One region of the Sphingopyxis sp. 113P3 genome, then DNA from elsewhere that is predicted to be linked to it. Evidence: riboswitches for the same ligand, from Rfam matches in the RefSeq annotation. Region 1 holds a riboswitch; the other holds the start of a gene.

Region 1 (7,811 bases):
CCGTGCACCACGGCGGCATCGCACAGGCCCAGCACTTGCGCCCGCGTCAGGCGGCCAAGCCGAGGCTTTACCCGCACCAGCAGCCCGTCGCCCGCCATCATCGGGTGCCAGGCATCGGGGCACCAGCCCTTCACCGCAAAACTGCTCATGCCCTGTCCTCAAGCCTTGGCAGGCTGGCGAGGATGGAATTGCGCCGGGTCTGCCACAGCCCGGCGGCATGGAGCGCGGCAAAGCGGGCTTCCATCGCCGCCAGCGCAGCCGGATTCTCGCGTTCAAGAAATGCGCGAACATCGGTCTGGCCCAGTGTCGCGTCGTGATAAAGGTCGAACAGATGCGGCGGTACGCTGCCTGAAAGGTGCGCAAAGGCACCCATATGGTCCAGCGTCGCGGCCAGTTCTGCCCCCCCGCGAAAGCCGTGCCGCATCATGCCCGCCACCCAGCCTGGGTGCGCCGCGCGGGCGCGGACCACGCGGGCGATCTCTTCGGTCAGGGTGCGCGCAACGGTGCGCCCCGGATCGCGATTGTCGAGGTGGTAGAGCGCCGCCGAACCACCGATCAGCGCCTTGGCAGCGGCAAAGCCCGCCTCGTGCGCGGCATAATCGGCGGCCAGCAGCAGATCGGTTTCGGGCAAGTCCTGAAGATGGACAAAGGCGTCCGCTCCTTCAACACGCTGGCGCAGGCCGTCAGGATCGGCAAAGGTTCCGATCGCATCGGAGGCTGCGTCAAACGCATGGTCCGATGCCGCCAGCCATGCCTCACCAGCAGCGCGCCGGGCCGCTTCAGTATAGACCTCGGCTGCATCGCCAAGACCCAGTCCATAGCTGCCGGGGGCCGGGCCATAGACGCGCGGTGCCGCAGCCTGCCCTGCAAACGGGTTCCAGTCCGCCGGTTCATCGCACAAACACAGCGCGCGCACCGCTTGGCCAAACAGTATCGGCAGCGCAGGAAAGGCATCGCGGAACAGGCCGGAAATCCGCAACGTCACATCGATACGCGGCCGGTCCAGCAGCGCCAGCGGCAGGATTTCGATGCCTGTTACCCGTTCGGACGCGGTGTCCCACAGCGGCTTTGCGCCCAGCAGGTGCAGCGCCATGGCGAATTCCTCGCCCGCCGTGCGCATCGTGGCCGATCCCCACAGATCGACCACCAGCCCGCGCGGATAATCGCCGTGATCCTGCAGATGCCGCCGGATCAGCTCCTCTGCCAGTGTCACCCCTTGGGCATGGGCCGCGCGTGAAGGCACGGCGCGCGGGTCTATCGCATAAAGGTTTCGCCCGGTTGGCAGCACATCGCTGCGCCCGCGAAAGGGGGAGCCGGAGGGACCGGGCGGAACGCGGCGTCCGTCGAGTGCCGCCAGCAATCCGGCCCGCTCGGCTGCGCCCTGATCTCCCCGCCCGAACACATGCAGCCCGTCACCGAACTGGCTGTCCTTTACATCGCAAACGAAGCGGTCGATCCGGGTGATCGCCTCGACCAGCGTGGCCGCGTCATCAAGGCCCAGTTCCGCCTCAAGTCCCAGCACGCGCGCTTCGTCGCGGATGTTCACTTGCAGACGGTCGCGGCGGGCCGGGTCCAGCCCGCCAGCGTTGGAGAATTCATCCAGCAGCGCCTCGATCCGGGCCAGCCCCGCACCGCTTTGCGTTTGCACCAGTGGCGGGGGAACGTGCCCGATCGTAACCGCGCTGATCCGGCGCTTGGCCTGCGCCGCTTCGCCGGGATCGTTGACGATGAACGGATAGATCACCGGCATCGCGCCGGTCAGCGCCTCGGGCCAGCAAGCATCGGACAGCGCGACTGATTTGCCCGGCAGCCATTCCAGTGTGCCATGTGCGCCGATATGCACCAGCGCGTCCACGCTTCGCTGGCGCAGCCACAGGTAGAACGCCACATAGCCATGGCGCGGGCAGCGGGACAGGTCGTGATAGTCGCCGTCGCGATGGGCGCGTTCGCCGCGTTCGGGCTGCAAGGCTACCAGCGCGTTGCCGATGGGCAGCGCGGCAAAACGGAACGCGCCATCGGCGGCGGCAGCATCGGCTTCCGGCTCGCCCCATGCGGCGAAAAGTTCAGCGCGCAGGGTATCGGGCAGTGCTGCCAAAGCCTTGCGGTACTCTGCCATCGGCCAGTGCTGATGTGTGCATTGAAGGAGCGCTGCCAGTCCGGCCTGCGCGTCAGTGGCATATCCCGCCTCGGCCAGATCGGCCAGGATCGCCTCGGCAGAAGCCAGCGCATCCAGCCCCACGGCGTGGGCCATCTGGTATGTCTTGCCGGGATAAGTAGACAGGACCAGCGCAACCCGCCGTTCTGCAACCGGCGTTTGGGCAAGTGCGATCCAGCCCGCCACCCGCGCGGTGATCGCCCCAACCCGGCCTGCATCGGCGCGATGGATGGTGCGGGCAAAGCCAAGCGCGGGATCGCGCGTCCCCGCCTCCTTGAAGCTGGCGACGCCTGCAAACACCCGCCCGTCAATTTCGGGCAAGACCACGTGCATGGCAAGGTCTGCCGGGGAAAGCCCGCGCGAAGCCGCTGCCCATCCCGCGCGCCCGGACGTGGCCAGCGCCAGCTGAAACACGGGAACGCCCGCGCCATCAAGCGGGGTGGCGCCGTCATCGCCCCGCGCGGAAAAAGCGGTAGCGTTGATGATCGCTGCCGGGCCAAGCCCGCGCACCCAGCGGTCCACCTGTTCGCGCACCTGCGGGGCTTTCAGCGAGGGGACGAAGATCGACAATGCATCGAAACCGCGCTGCTCGAACGCGGTATGCAGGGCGGCAAATGGGTCCAGATCGTGGGCGGTCAGGTAAGAACGATAGAACACGATCAGGACCAGCGGCCTTGCGGGATCGCGCGCAAAGGCTTCAAGATCGATCACGCCCCGGCCGGGATGCCAGCCTCCCGCCATCAGCAGCGGATCGAATGTCCGGGCGGGGGCATCAATCAGCCCCGCCAGCTGCGACAGCGCGGCAAGCGCCGCCTGCGCCGCCCTTGCACCGCCAGCATCGCACCACTGCGCAAGTTCGCGCAACGCGGTCACCGGCACGGTCGAGGCCGCATCCAGCCGCGCATCCTCAAAGCCGTCGCCGGGCAGCACGGCCAGCACGATCCCGCGCGACCGGGCCAGCGCCTCGACCTGTTGCAGCCCGTAGCTCCAATAGGGCGTGCCGCCGATCAGCCGGATCAGGATCGCCTTTGCGCCCGACAGCGTCCGCTCGGCATACGTGTCGACCGACAGCGGATGCATCAGCGCCGCCAGATTGGCGAGCCGCAGCGAAGGAAATGTCGCATCGTCTGCACGGGCCTGATGCCATGCCGCCGCGAACGCCCCCAGATCGCTGTCCGAAAAGGACAGGACCACAAGATCCGCGGGCTCTTGCCCCAGATCCTGCGGGACGGCGGTTTCCTCCATCCCGTGCGTTTCGCGGAAAATGACGTGCATGGCCCGCGCCTTACGCCAGCAGCACCGCGCGAATGGCATCGGCGTCGACGTGATCGTGCTCGGCAATGGCGACCAGCGTGGTGCGGCGCGGCTCGTCAGGGCGCCACGGGCGATCGTACTGGTGCCGCACCCGCGCGCCCACCGCCTGCACCAGCAGCCGCATCGGCTTTCCCGCAACGGCGGCATAGCCCTTTACGCGCAGGATATGGTGATCGCGGGCCAGCGTCTCGATCCGCGCGACCAGCGCCGCCGGATCGGCGATCTCGCCCCATTCGATAACGGTGCTGTCAAAGTCGTCGTGTTCGTGATCATCCTCACCATCATGGTGCGATGGGCGCGCGGCGATGTCGTCCTCGGCTGCGGCATCAAGCCCCAGGATCACACGCGGATCGACCACGCCTTCGGTCAGTTCTATCACCGGAACCGGGCGACTAAGCTCTGCCGCAATGATCGCGCGCGCGGCGGCTACGCCTTGGGGTCCGGCCAGATCGACCTTGGTCAGCAGGATCATGTCGGCGCAGGCCAGCTGATCCTCGAACACTTCCGACAGCGGCGTCTCGTGATCGATGCTCGGATCGGCGGCGCGCTGGGCGTCAAGCGCTGCCACATCGGGCGCGAACCGGCCTGCCGCGACCGCTTCGGCATCGGCCAGCGCCAGCACGCCGTCCACGGTGATCCGGCTGCGGATCGCAGGCCAGTCGAACGCCTTGAGCAGCGGCTTTGGCAACGCCAGACCCGATGTCTCGATCAGGATGTGATCGGGGCGCGGATCAAGCGCCAGCAGCTTTTCCACCGTCGGGATGAAATCGTCCGCCACGGTGCAGCAGATGCAGCCATTGGCCAGCTCTACGATGTTTTCCGCCGGGCAATCAGGAATGGCGCAGGACTGCAGAATCTCGCCATCCACACCCAGCGAACCGAATTCGTTGACCACCACGGCCAGCCTGCGGCCACCGGCATTGTGGATCAGGTGGCTGATGAGCGTGGTTTTCCCCGCGCCCAGAAAGCCCGTGATGATGGTGACCGGCACCTTGGACAGGGACGCCTTGGACAGGTCTGGCATAGTAACTTCCCCGCGCGCCAGAGCGAGACACGGCGGGGCTTGCCGGACAAGTCCGGTCGGCGCGCGACGACGGGCGGGCGCGACAAAGCACCCGTAACCACGCAACCCGTGCAGCCCCAGCCACACAGCTTCGTCGCTCAGACGGAGAGTTACCGTGCCGTGACCATCCCCTGGATCAGGCAAGAGCGACCGGTGCGCCGGCAGGTCTCCTGGCTCGCGGGTCACAGCTTGATGCACGCCTTCCCAGACTTGGCGCTTGCGCGCTGCCCAGTGGCTGCTCCTGAATTCAGGAGCATGTGCATCGCGCTATCCGCTTACAGTTGCAGGGACAGCCACGGATTTGGGAGCACGCTCCCGCACCGCATTCCCGATTAAGCCCCTTGCGGGGCACCGGCGCGATCATTGAAGGGCGGGTTACCCCGATCCTTCACCGCGCGCTCTAGACGAAAATGCCAGCCAAGCCAATTGATGATGTTGCTTCACGCAACGTGGACGGTCAGGCACCGACCGAAACCTCGATTTCATCGAACCGCTTCCATCGATAGATCGCGTAACTCGCCAGCCAGCAGAACACGAAAAGACCGATGATGGCGAAGCCCAGACCATTGAAATTTTCACCCAGTTCAATGGCGATCCGCCATGGCGCACCCGTAAGGGCCAGCTTGTCGCCAATCAGGGCCAGCGTTTCGATTCCACCAATGACAATCGCCACGATGGCCGAGATCAGGGTGATGGTGATGTTGTAGTAGAGCTTGCGGATCGGCTTCACGAAGGCCCATTCATAAGCGCCCAGCATCACCACGCCGTCCGCCGTATCGATGAGGGCCATACCGACCGCGAACAGGGCGGGCAGGACCAGGATTGTCCCGATCGACAGGCCATCGGCGGCCTGGCTGGCCGACATGCCCAGAATGGCAACTTCGGTTGCTGTATCGAACCCAAGCCCGAACAGAAACCCCAGCGGGGCCATATGCCAGCTTTTGTTCACGAGGCGGAACATCGGCCTGAACAGTCTGGAAAGCAGACCGCGCCCACCCAATAGCAGATCAAGATCGTCCTCGGCATAGCTGCCGCCTGCACGAACATGGGCAAAAGTCCGCCAGACAGAGCGCAGGATGACCAGGTTCATGCCGGCGATCGTGAACAGGAAAAGCGCGGAAATCACGGTTGCAATCACGCCACCGATTTCCTTGAAGGCGCCGAACTGCGACAGCGCGCTGGCCGTCACCGCAATGATGATCGATGCTATGGCAATGATTCCGGAATGCCCGATCGCGAACCAGAATCCGACCGAAACCGGGCGCTGCCCGTCCTGCATCAGCTTGCGGGTCACATTGTCAATCGCCGCAATATGATCGGCATCAACCGCGTGACGCAGGCCCAGCCCCCAGGCAAGCACAGCGGTGCCGAGCATTAACGGCTGTGCATGAAACAGGCTGAATGCCCAGACCCAGACCCCAATGTTGGCGGCGATCAATCCGGCAAACAAGGCACCAATTCGTCGGCGCAGAGACAGGGATGGCAGTGACTTCGTGAGGTGCATGATTGGCTCGGCGATTGAGGAATATACAAACGAAGGATGGCGCCGCAGACGTGCTGCAGCGCCGCCCATCAAGGGATTTCGCTAGAAATTGACCTTTGCGCCAATCCTCACAGTTCGAGGCTCGACCACGCGGCTCAACCGGCCTTCCACCGGAGCACCTGCATCGAAGGCGGGGATGTAGGACTCGTAATAATAGGCGATGTCCTTGTCCCGGCTGTCGAAGATGTTCAGCACTTCTCCAAATATCTCGACCTTCTTGCCCTTCCACGCGGCCCGGGCATTCATGACGGTGCTGCCTCGATCCCGGACACTGTTGTCCTCGACAAGCGGAGAAGGTCCAAGGTGGCGCACCCGAATGCTGGCTTCCCAGGGATCAAGAATGATGGCGGCACCGGCTGAAGCCGCGTTCTCAAATGCATTGGGGATGTGATCGCCATTGTCGAAGCGCGCATGGCTGGCGGTATAGTTTCCATCAAGCGCAAGCCAAGGGAACGGCCGCCAGAAGGCGACGATTTCATAGCCATGACGCCCACTGGCACCCGACGGTTCAACAGCATTGGAATCGCCAATGAAACGAAGTTCGCTGCCGACATGCAGCCACCAGTAAGTCGCGGTTAACGTGACCCCGGAGAATTGAATGCGTCCTCCCAGTTCCTTGCCGATGCCGCGAACCAGAACGGGAACAGGCGTGTCCCTGTTGACCGCACCCCGAACATCGTTGGAATGGAATCCACGGCCCCAGTTGGCGTAGAGTTCAAGATGCGGCGTAACCTGATAGGCGATTGACGCCTTGGGAGAGAGAATCGACGCTGAGCCACTGCCTTCGCCCAGCGACGCCGCAACAGAATCTCGTGCACGCACGGAATAGTGATAATAGTCCCCGCGAAGACCACCTGTCACACGCAGTCCCGCCAAGGGTTTCCAAGCGACTTCGCCGTAGAGCGCGGAAGACAATTCCCCGACCCGAAAGTGCCCGAGAGATTCAAGAAATGCGCGGGCAGCCGTTCGATCGACACCAACATTCCCGACGGCGTCGTATCTGTTTTCGGTGCCAAGGCTCACAGCCAGACTGTCAGCGATTTCCCAATGTTTTTGTGCGGACAGCCCGAGGACCCAACGCCGGTCGAACTGCTTGATCTGCGCGCTTGTGCCATCCGGATCGGTGTAAGTGGGGTTCGAGAACATCGACCAGTCGTAAAACTGGGCATAGACATTGGCGCGCCATGTCGGTTGCTTGACCGCGATGTTAGCCACCAGGCGCGTCGTCTCACCCCGCGCGGAAGGATCTGGAGAGCAGAACACATCCGCACACAACGCCGTGCCGATAATGCGCTCGGGGATTTGCTCGGTTGGGTGCCATGTCGCCCGGTAGGCATGGAGAGATGCCTCCAATGTGCCCGCACCGGTCGGCATGCTATATTTCGCGAACCCCGAGTAATGGCGCAGACGTTCAGGTTCCTGCCACGGTCCGTCATAGGCCTTGGCCTGGGCGACAAGCGTGAGGTCTCCGCCGCCCAGGTCGTGCAATGTTCCACCCGCAGCGACGCGGCGCCAACCATATGAACCAGTCTCGGCCGATGCCCATGGCCGGTCATAACCCTTGATGGTCGTCATATAGGCTGCTCCCGCCAGAGCGAAATCACCGCCATCGGCGCGGTAGGGCCCTTTACGAAAATCCTCCCGGCCCACGATCTCCGGAATGAGGCCGTTGAGGTCGAGATAGCCATGACCATGTCCGTGGGTACGAAAGTTCATCTGCACATCATCGATATAGG
Region 2 (7,811 bases), on a different replicon from region 1:
GCGCGCAGCCGACTTCATCGAGCCAGCGCGCGGCTTCGCCGGCGCCGCGTGCGACTTCGGCCCCGCCAAAGGCGAAGCGTCCGAGCGCCACCATGTCGGCGACCGAGATCGGCCACGCAACCTCGGCGCGCTGCGGGAGGTAGGCAAGGCGGCGCGCTCGCTCGATGGGGCTGAGGCGTGCGATTTCGTGCGCGCCGAGTAGGACCGATCCCTTATCCGGCCTGGTCTGGCCTGCGAGGAGGCGCATCAGGCTGCTCTTTCCCGAACCATTAGGCCCCACGATGACGACGAGTTCGCCCGGCGACAGGCGAAAATCCGCATCCGCGAGCCGGTCGGCGAGCGTCAGTTCCCGCGCTGTAAGCTCAGTCATGGCGGACCGTCCCGCGGCGCAGCGCGATCAAGAGAAAGATCGGCGCTCCAGCCAGCGCCGCGACCACGCCGAGGCGCAGCTCGGTATCGGTCGGAAGCAGCCGGACGAGCATGTCGGCGACAATGAGCATCGCGGCGCCAGCAAGTGCAGCCGGGATGAGCGCGCGCCCCGGATCATGGCCAACCCAGGGCCTGACGACATGCGGCGCGACGATGCCGACGAAACCCACCGCGCCTGCAAGCGCCACCGAGGCGCCGGATGCAAGTCCGGTGCCGACCACGACAGCGATCTGGGTGCGCCGGAAATCGAGCCCGTGCGCGCTCGCCGCCTCCTCCCCGATTGCGAGCAAGGACAGGCTCCTGCGCTGGGTCAGAAGCATCGCAGCGCCCGCAACCATGAAGGGAAGGGCGAGACCGAGATCGGTGAGCGAGCGGTTGGCGACCGACCCCAATGTCCAATTGACGAGATCGGAAAGCGAGAAGGGATTGGGCGCGAAGTTGAGGATGAGGGCCATCGCCGCGCCGGCAAGGCTTGAGAGGCCAACCCCGATGAGGATCAGCGTCGCCATTCCGCGCGTGCGCACGGCGGCCGAGGCGAGGAGCGCGGTGACCAGGCCCGCGCCGCCGATCGCGCCGAGCGGCAAGGCCCAGGACCAGGCCGCGGCGAGCCCGAAATAAAGCGCCAGCGTGGCGCCGAGCGTCGCCGCGGCCGAGACGCCCAGGATGCCAGGCTCGGCGAGCGGATTGCGCGTCAGCGCCTGCAGGCCCGCGCCGCATAGACCAAGCGCCGCGCCAACCGAGGCGGCAGCCAATATCCGGGGCATGCGGATGTCGAACAAAATGATCGCTGCTGCTGGGTCGCGCCCGCTCAGCCAGTCGGCAAGCAGCGCGGGCGAAAAGCCGCGCGCGCCGGCCATCACGGCAAGCGTAGCGGTGAGCAGCAGCAGCGCTGCGAGCAGGAGGTTGACCCGGGTCATTTTGCCTTTGCCAATTCGGTCACGGCGTGTCCCATCAGCCAGTTCCCGCACGCGAGCCATGCGCCCGGCACCTCGGCCTCGCGCACACCCTGCGTCGCCTGCGCGACAACCGGATGGCGCGAGGATGTCCAATGATCCTGCTGATAGCGCGGACTGTCGAAAAAGGCGCGAAAGACCGCATCGGGCGGCCGCCGTACCATATCCTCGACCGGCAGGCTTCCCCAGCCGGGGGCCGTGCGATAGGGTGTGTATCCGGCAGCCTCGATGACTTCGGCGACGAGCGATCCGGGCCCCGTGGTCACATCGCCGGGTGTGACATAGAGCGCAGTACCCTTGGCCGGGGTACGGCGCGCGGCCGCGAGCTCGCGCTCGAAGCCCGTAGCGCGGGCGCGCGCTTCTCTTTCGGCTCCCAGTTCCCGCCCGACACGGAGCATGTCGGCGCGGCTTTCGGCAAGCGAGGCCGGAAAGCCGAGCTGCACGACCTTGATTCCCATCGCGGCGAGCTGCCGGTCGAGCCGCGCGTCGCCGCCATAGCTGCGCACGACGACCGCGGGCCGAAGGCGCGCGATATCCTCCAGCTGTGGCCTCAGGCGCACGAGGCCCGCCGCGCGCGGCGCTGCAAAGCTCGTGTCGCTGTCGACCTCGAACGATACGGCGCGGATCTGGTGCCGGGGCAGCAGCCCGAGCACCATCTGGTCGGCGCAGAAATCGATGCTCGCGGCGCCATGGGGCGCAGGCAGCGGCGCGCGGCTCTGGCAGCCCGCAAGGACTGCCAGCACCGCCAGGGCCGCCACGCGCTGCATCAGAAACCCCAACGCACCCCGGCATAGGCCGAGCGGCCCGGGGTGTTGTACGTAGCGACATTCTGATATGTCTCGTCGAAGAGATTTTCGACGCGGCCGAAGAGTTCGATTCCCGCGGCAATCGGATAGGAGGCCCTGAGGTCGACCAGGATATAATCGCTGAGCCTTAGCCGCTCTTATGCACCAAGGGGTGTCTGAGCGGTAGGCGGGAGTAGCGTAAAGCTCTGTTCTGAAGTAAGAAATTGGGTGTCTAAGCCGTCCCTGCTCCGGGACAGAAATTGCCATAGGCTACACCCGCCATGACCGACGTTACCTCAAGCTCATTTCGATTCCCAGCGGTCCAACGCAAGAAAGTCACGGCTGCCTTCGACGGCGGTCGCATCACGTCGGACGGCGGGGTTCTGCTATTGGCGCAGGCCGAGCGCGAGATGGACATCTGCAGGCAGCTGGCCACCTGCATCGCCGATCGGCGCGATCCTTCGCGGGTGGTCCACAAGCTGGATGACATTCTGCGGGCTCGGGTTCTGGCGATTGCCTGCGGCTACGAGGACGCCGACGACCTCGACGCCCTGCGTGACGATCCCGGCTTCCGCCTGGCGCTGGGCAAGCTACCGGGTTCGGGCGCGGGCCTTGCCAGCCAACCGACGATGAGCCGCTGGGAAAACGCACCCACCACGCGCGAGCTGGCCCGCATGATGGCCGCGATGGTCGACATCTACTGCGCCAGTTATCCATCCCCGCCCGAGGCGGTGACGCTGGACATCGATGACACCTGCGATGTCGTGCACGGCTACCAGCAGTTATCGTTCTGGAACGGGCATCACGGTGAGCGCTGTTTCCTGCCGATCCACGTCTACGACACGGCAACGGGGCGGCCGGTCGCCATGCTGCTGCGCACCGGCAAGACGCCGAGCGGCGCGGAGGCCGCGGGCCATATCCGTCGCCTGGTGCGGCAGATCCAGAGGCACTGGCCCACGACCCACATCACGATCCGGGGCGACGGCCACTACGGCAGACCCGAGGTCATGAACTTCTGCGAGGCACAGGGCATCGATTATGTCTTCGGCCTGCCCACCAACGCTGTGCTGCGCGCCGATCCACAGATCGTGAAGATTGCCGATGCCTGCGCGGTCAAGCGGGCCGAGGAACAGCACGTGGTCCTGCGAAATTATGCCCAGACCCGCTACGGGGCGAAAAGCTGGAAATGCCAGCGCCGTGTCGTCGCCCGGATCGAGGCCAGCACGCTCGGCATGGATATCCGCTACGTCGTCACCTCGCTCGAGCAGGGCTCGGCCGAGCACATCTACGACACACTCTACTGCGCCCGCGGCCAGGCCGAAAACCTCATCAAGTTGCACAAGGCCCAGCTCGCCAGCGATCGCACGTCATGCCGATCAGCCAACGCCAATCAGATGCGGCTGATCCTGCACACCGCCGCATTCTGGCTGATGTGGCGCATCCAGCAGGCCATCCCCAAGGCAGCCGCGCTTGCCAACGCTGAGTTCGCGACCCTGCGCCTGCGGCTCCTCAAAGTCGCCGCACGCGTCATCGAGACCGCCTCCCGCATCCGGGTCGCCTTCGCTTCCGCCTGTCCCGACGCCGCCCTGTTCCGGATCATCGCCGCCGCCCTCAGGCCCGCCCCGACATAGCCAGTGCGGCCGTGCCGCTGAACGTCCGAGCCCCTCCATCAAACCCGCAAGCCTCTCGATCCCACGCGATGAAAGACGCAGCGGAGGCACTCGGCCTGCTCAAACGCCCGCTGCCGCCAACGATTGATCTTCCCCAAGAACAACATCGTCACGAATAAGAGCGGTTAGGTTGTTCGCCCGGTCATCGAAGCTCTTGCCGGCATAGCGCACCGCGACCGAGAGATCGGCGCCCGATGCGGCGCCGCCGGGTGTCCAGGCGAGCTCGGCGTTGGCAAGATGCCGGGGGCGCCGCGCAAGCCGATTGCCTTCAAGCGGCGATCCCGGGGTGCGGTCGGTTGCCACGGTCAGGCTGTAGTTCGCGCGCACCGCGAAGCTGCTGCCAAGCTTTGCGCCCGCCTCGACCTCGACGCCCTCTGCCCGGGCACGATTGATATTGTCATAAGTGCCGAACGGCCGGTTCCCACTCGCGCAGATCGCGGGCACGGGATCAGGGACGGGCGGGCAGGAGACGAAATCGATGAGGTTGCGGCTGTCGCGGCGATACCAGGCGACATCGACAAAGTGCCGCGCATCGCCCAGCCGCGCGCCGACCTCGTAGGATTTAGCGCGCTCCGGCAGGAGCTCAGGGTTCCCGTAGGCCCCCGCCGAGTCCGAAAGCTGGAACAAGGTCGGCGCCCTGAAACCCTCGCGGTAGCTTGCGCGCACCAGGACATGATCCCCGAGTTTTTGCCCGATGTCGGCGGCAAAGCTCGTCGCGCCGCCAAAATCGCGGTGATCATCGCGGCGAACGCCAAAGGTCAACGAAAATGCACCGGTCGGGCGCGCAGCGAGCATCGCCCAGCCGCCAGTGGTCGCGGTCTGCCCCCGGTCGGGCGCGAAACCGTCGTCGGTGAGCGCGCGCGTCCATTCGCGCTCGGCCCCGGCAATCAGGCGAAGGCTGTCGCCTGCCGTGCTCCCAAAGACATCGCCGAGGCCCCAGTCGATGCTGTAGCTCAGCCGCTCGCTGCGCCCGCGGGCGCGAAAGGTGGGAGCCTCGCCGAGATCAGGATTGAAGTTGTCGCGATTGACGTCTGCGAAGGCGAATTGCAGCCGGTGCGCAAAGCCGCCCGCGCTGCTGCTACCGCCGGGGCGATGCTCGAGGCTCGCCGCGGCATAATGTTCCCTTGTCTTCTGATATTCGTCCGTGTCACCGAAGGTAAAGGCCGGCGGGGCAAAGCCGTCGAGCTCGACGCGGCTCGCGGCATAAAGTCCGAACGCCCTGAAGAGGAGGGTGCTGCCGATCTCGGTGCGATTGCTGAGATTGGCCGAATATTGGCGGTAGCCGTCACGCTCGGTTCCGGCGGCGGCGCTGCTGAAGCCGCGGGTGCGGACAAAGCCGCCGCCGATCCCGAACTGCGAGGCGCCGAGCGCGGCCGTGCGCAGCTGCCCATTCACGCGCACCGTATCGCGCGCACCATATTCGGCGCCGATCCGGCCCGAAGTGCCGCTTGCAAGGTCGGGGTCGGTCGAGGTGATGGACACCACCCCGCCGATCGCCTGGCTGCCCCAGGGCAGGCTGTTCGCGCCGCGCAGCACCTCGATACGGTCTATGCTCCCGAGCATCAGATTGGCAAAATCGAACGCGCCGTTCGGCGATGAGGGATCGCCGACACGCACTCCGTCGATGACGACGAGCGTCTGCGCGTCTTCTGCGCCGCGGATGCGCAGGCTTGCCACCCCGCCGAGCGCGCCATTCTGCGTGACATGGACGCCGGGCAAGCGCGCGATGAGGTCGGCCGCGGCGCCGTTTTGGGCGCGGTCAATCTCTTCCTTGTCGATGATCGACACCGACGCATTGGTCTCGGAAAGCGCCAGCGGCGCACCGATGACGGTAATCGACTGGTCATCGAAGGGCGCTTCGTGCGCCAGCGCGGGCGACGCTGCGGCGAGCGCGAGAAGCGACAGACTGGTTTTATGGGCAAGGGTCTTCATTCAGGTCCTCCAGCGTTACGGTCTTGCCGTCACGCGAGGATCCTCGCCTGCTCCCGGTGCACCCCGCCCGCGCGCAGATAACGGCGACGCTCTGGCAGGTCTCCTGGCTTCCGGGTCGCCGGTGGATTGCGGCCTTCCCGGGGATATGGTCCCCAGTGGCATAGTCGCATCCGCCTCGCCGGTTACAGTTGCGGGGGCAGCGCCGGATTTCACACCGGACTTCCCTTTTCATGCCCGGTAAAGGGCAACCCGAGGTCACGAGGCGGGCCGCTAGCAAAAGCACGCTCGCGCTGCAACGCCAACTTGCAATCAATGATGGGAGGCTCGACATAGGCTCCAACCAGGAGCCGGCATGCAAATCGCCTTCGACAATAGTTTTCACGCGACGATGGAAGGCTTTTATGCGCCAGCCGAGGCGGCGCGTCCTTCAACCCCGCGCCTTTTGGCGTTCAACCATGCGCTTGCCGCGCGGCTCGGGATCGACGCGACCGGCACCGGCGATGACGAACTGGCGCGTCTCTTTTCAGGTGCGGAGCTGCCTCCCGGCGCCGATCCGCTCGCGCTTGCCTATGCGGGACACCAGTTCGGCCATTTCTCGCCGCAGCTCGGCGACGGGCGCGCGCTGCTCCTTGGCGAGGTCGTGGCGCCTGACGGTGTCCGCTTCGACATTCAGCTCAAGGGTTCAGGACCCACGATGTTCTCGCGCAACGGCGACGGCAAGGCCGCAATCGGTCCCGTTCTGCGCGAATATCTCGTCTCGGAAGCCATGGCGGCGATGGGCGTGCCGACGACGCGCGCGCTCGCAGCGGTTGCAACGGGCGAGCGCGTCCAGCGCGAGCGCGCACACCCCGGCGCAGTGCTGACGCGCGTCGCGCGCAGCCATATCCGCGTTGGCACCTTCCAGTTCTTTGCCGCGCATTTCGGAGCAGAGCATGTCATCCGCCTCTCCGACTATGCGATCGCCCGCCACTTTCCCGAGCTCGCGGAGGCGGCGAACGCGCACCTTGCGCTGCTTGAGAGGGTCATTGACCTTCAATGTTCGCTCGTCGCTCATTGGATGAGCGTTGGCTTCATCCACGGCGTAATGAACACCGACAATGTCGCGATCTCGGGCGAGACGATCGATTATGGGCCATGCGCTTTCATGGACCGCTTCTCGGTGAGCACCGTGTTCAGTTCGATCGACGCCCATGGCCGCTATGCCTATGGGCGCCAGCCGCAGATCATGCATTGGAACATGGCGCGCTTCGCCGAAGCGCTGCTACCTGCGATCCACGCGGTCGATCCCGCTGACGTCGAGCGCGCAAAGGAGCTGGTCGCGGCAGTACCGGACCGGTTTCGGAGCGTCTGGCTCGACACCATGCGCGCGAAACTCGGGCTAGGTGAGGCAGCCGGTGGCGATCCTGAGCTTATCGATGAGCTGTTCGCCGAGCTTGAGCGCCATGGCGCCGATTTCACCGGCTTTTTCCGCGCGCTTTCGAGGCTTCTGCGCGGGGACCGCGCGGCGCTCGATGCACTGCTCCCCGGTGAAGGCGCGATGGGGTCATGGATCGCCGCATGGCGCGCGCGGATCGAGGAGGAAGGGGGAGATTTTGCAGAGCGTGCCGAAGCGATGGACGCGGTGAACCCGCTCTACATCCCGCGCAACCACCTTGTTGAGGCCGCGCTCGCCGCCGCCGAGGCGGGCGATATGACGCCGTGGCTCCGCCTCCTTGAAACGGTGCAGCATCCCTTTGCCGCGCGCGCCGACCGGGCCGAGTTTGCCGGGCCTGCGCCCGAGGACTTCGGTCCCTATACGACCTTCTGCGGAACCTGACGGGCGCCGGCTCGTTGACCCCTTGGGTGATCGCACGGTCCTGTCAGGGGGATTTCATCGCAAATGCTGCTTTTGTGCGATCTTCCTCGAGCAAAATCGCCTTGCGCCCCGCCGCGCCGCAAGCCACAAGTGCGCATCGGCTGTGCACAGATGCAAAATTCTGAAAATCCTCGCTTATTGACACCCGTCCGCCCGCCGCGGCTCCATCACGGACTGATTTTGTCCG

What was found. A riboswitch is a leader RNA that binds a small molecule or an ion and turns the genes downstream of it on or off. The one in region 1 is predicted to bind cobalamin.
Region 2: linked by a shared signal. The riboswitch ahead of LH20_RS08985 (TonB-dependent receptor plug domain-containing protein) and the one ahead of cobW (cobalamin biosynthesis protein CobW) in region 1 are both predicted to bind cobalamin.

What each region holds. Positions count from the first base shown of each region.
Region 1 is NZ_CP009453.1:31,999-39,809, forward strand. It holds gene LH20_RS21600 (precorrin-3B synthase) at 1-149, opposite strand, end outside; gene cobN (cobaltochelatase subunit CobN) at 146-3,430, opposite strand; gene cobW (cobalamin biosynthesis protein CobW) at 3,441-4,493, opposite strand; cobalamin riboswitch at 4,676-4,903, opposite strand; gene LH20_RS21615 (HoxN/HupN/NixA family nickel/cobalt transporter) at 4,990-6,036, opposite strand; gene LH20_RS21620 (TonB-dependent receptor) at 6,118-7,811, opposite strand, start outside.
Region 2 is NZ_CP009452.1:1,849,758-1,857,568, forward strand. It holds gene LH20_RS08965 (ABC transporter ATP-binding protein) at 1-370, opposite strand, end outside; gene LH20_RS08970 (FecCD family ABC transporter permease) at 363-1,346, opposite strand; gene LH20_RS08975 (ABC transporter substrate-binding protein) at 1,343-2,149, opposite strand; gene LH20_RS08980 (IS1380 family transposase) at 2,449-3,798, shown strand; gene LH20_RS08985 (TonB-dependent receptor plug domain-containing protein) at 3,898-5,769, opposite strand; cobalamin riboswitch at 5,846-6,036, opposite strand; gene LH20_RS08990 (protein adenylyltransferase SelO) at 6,122-7,585, shown strand.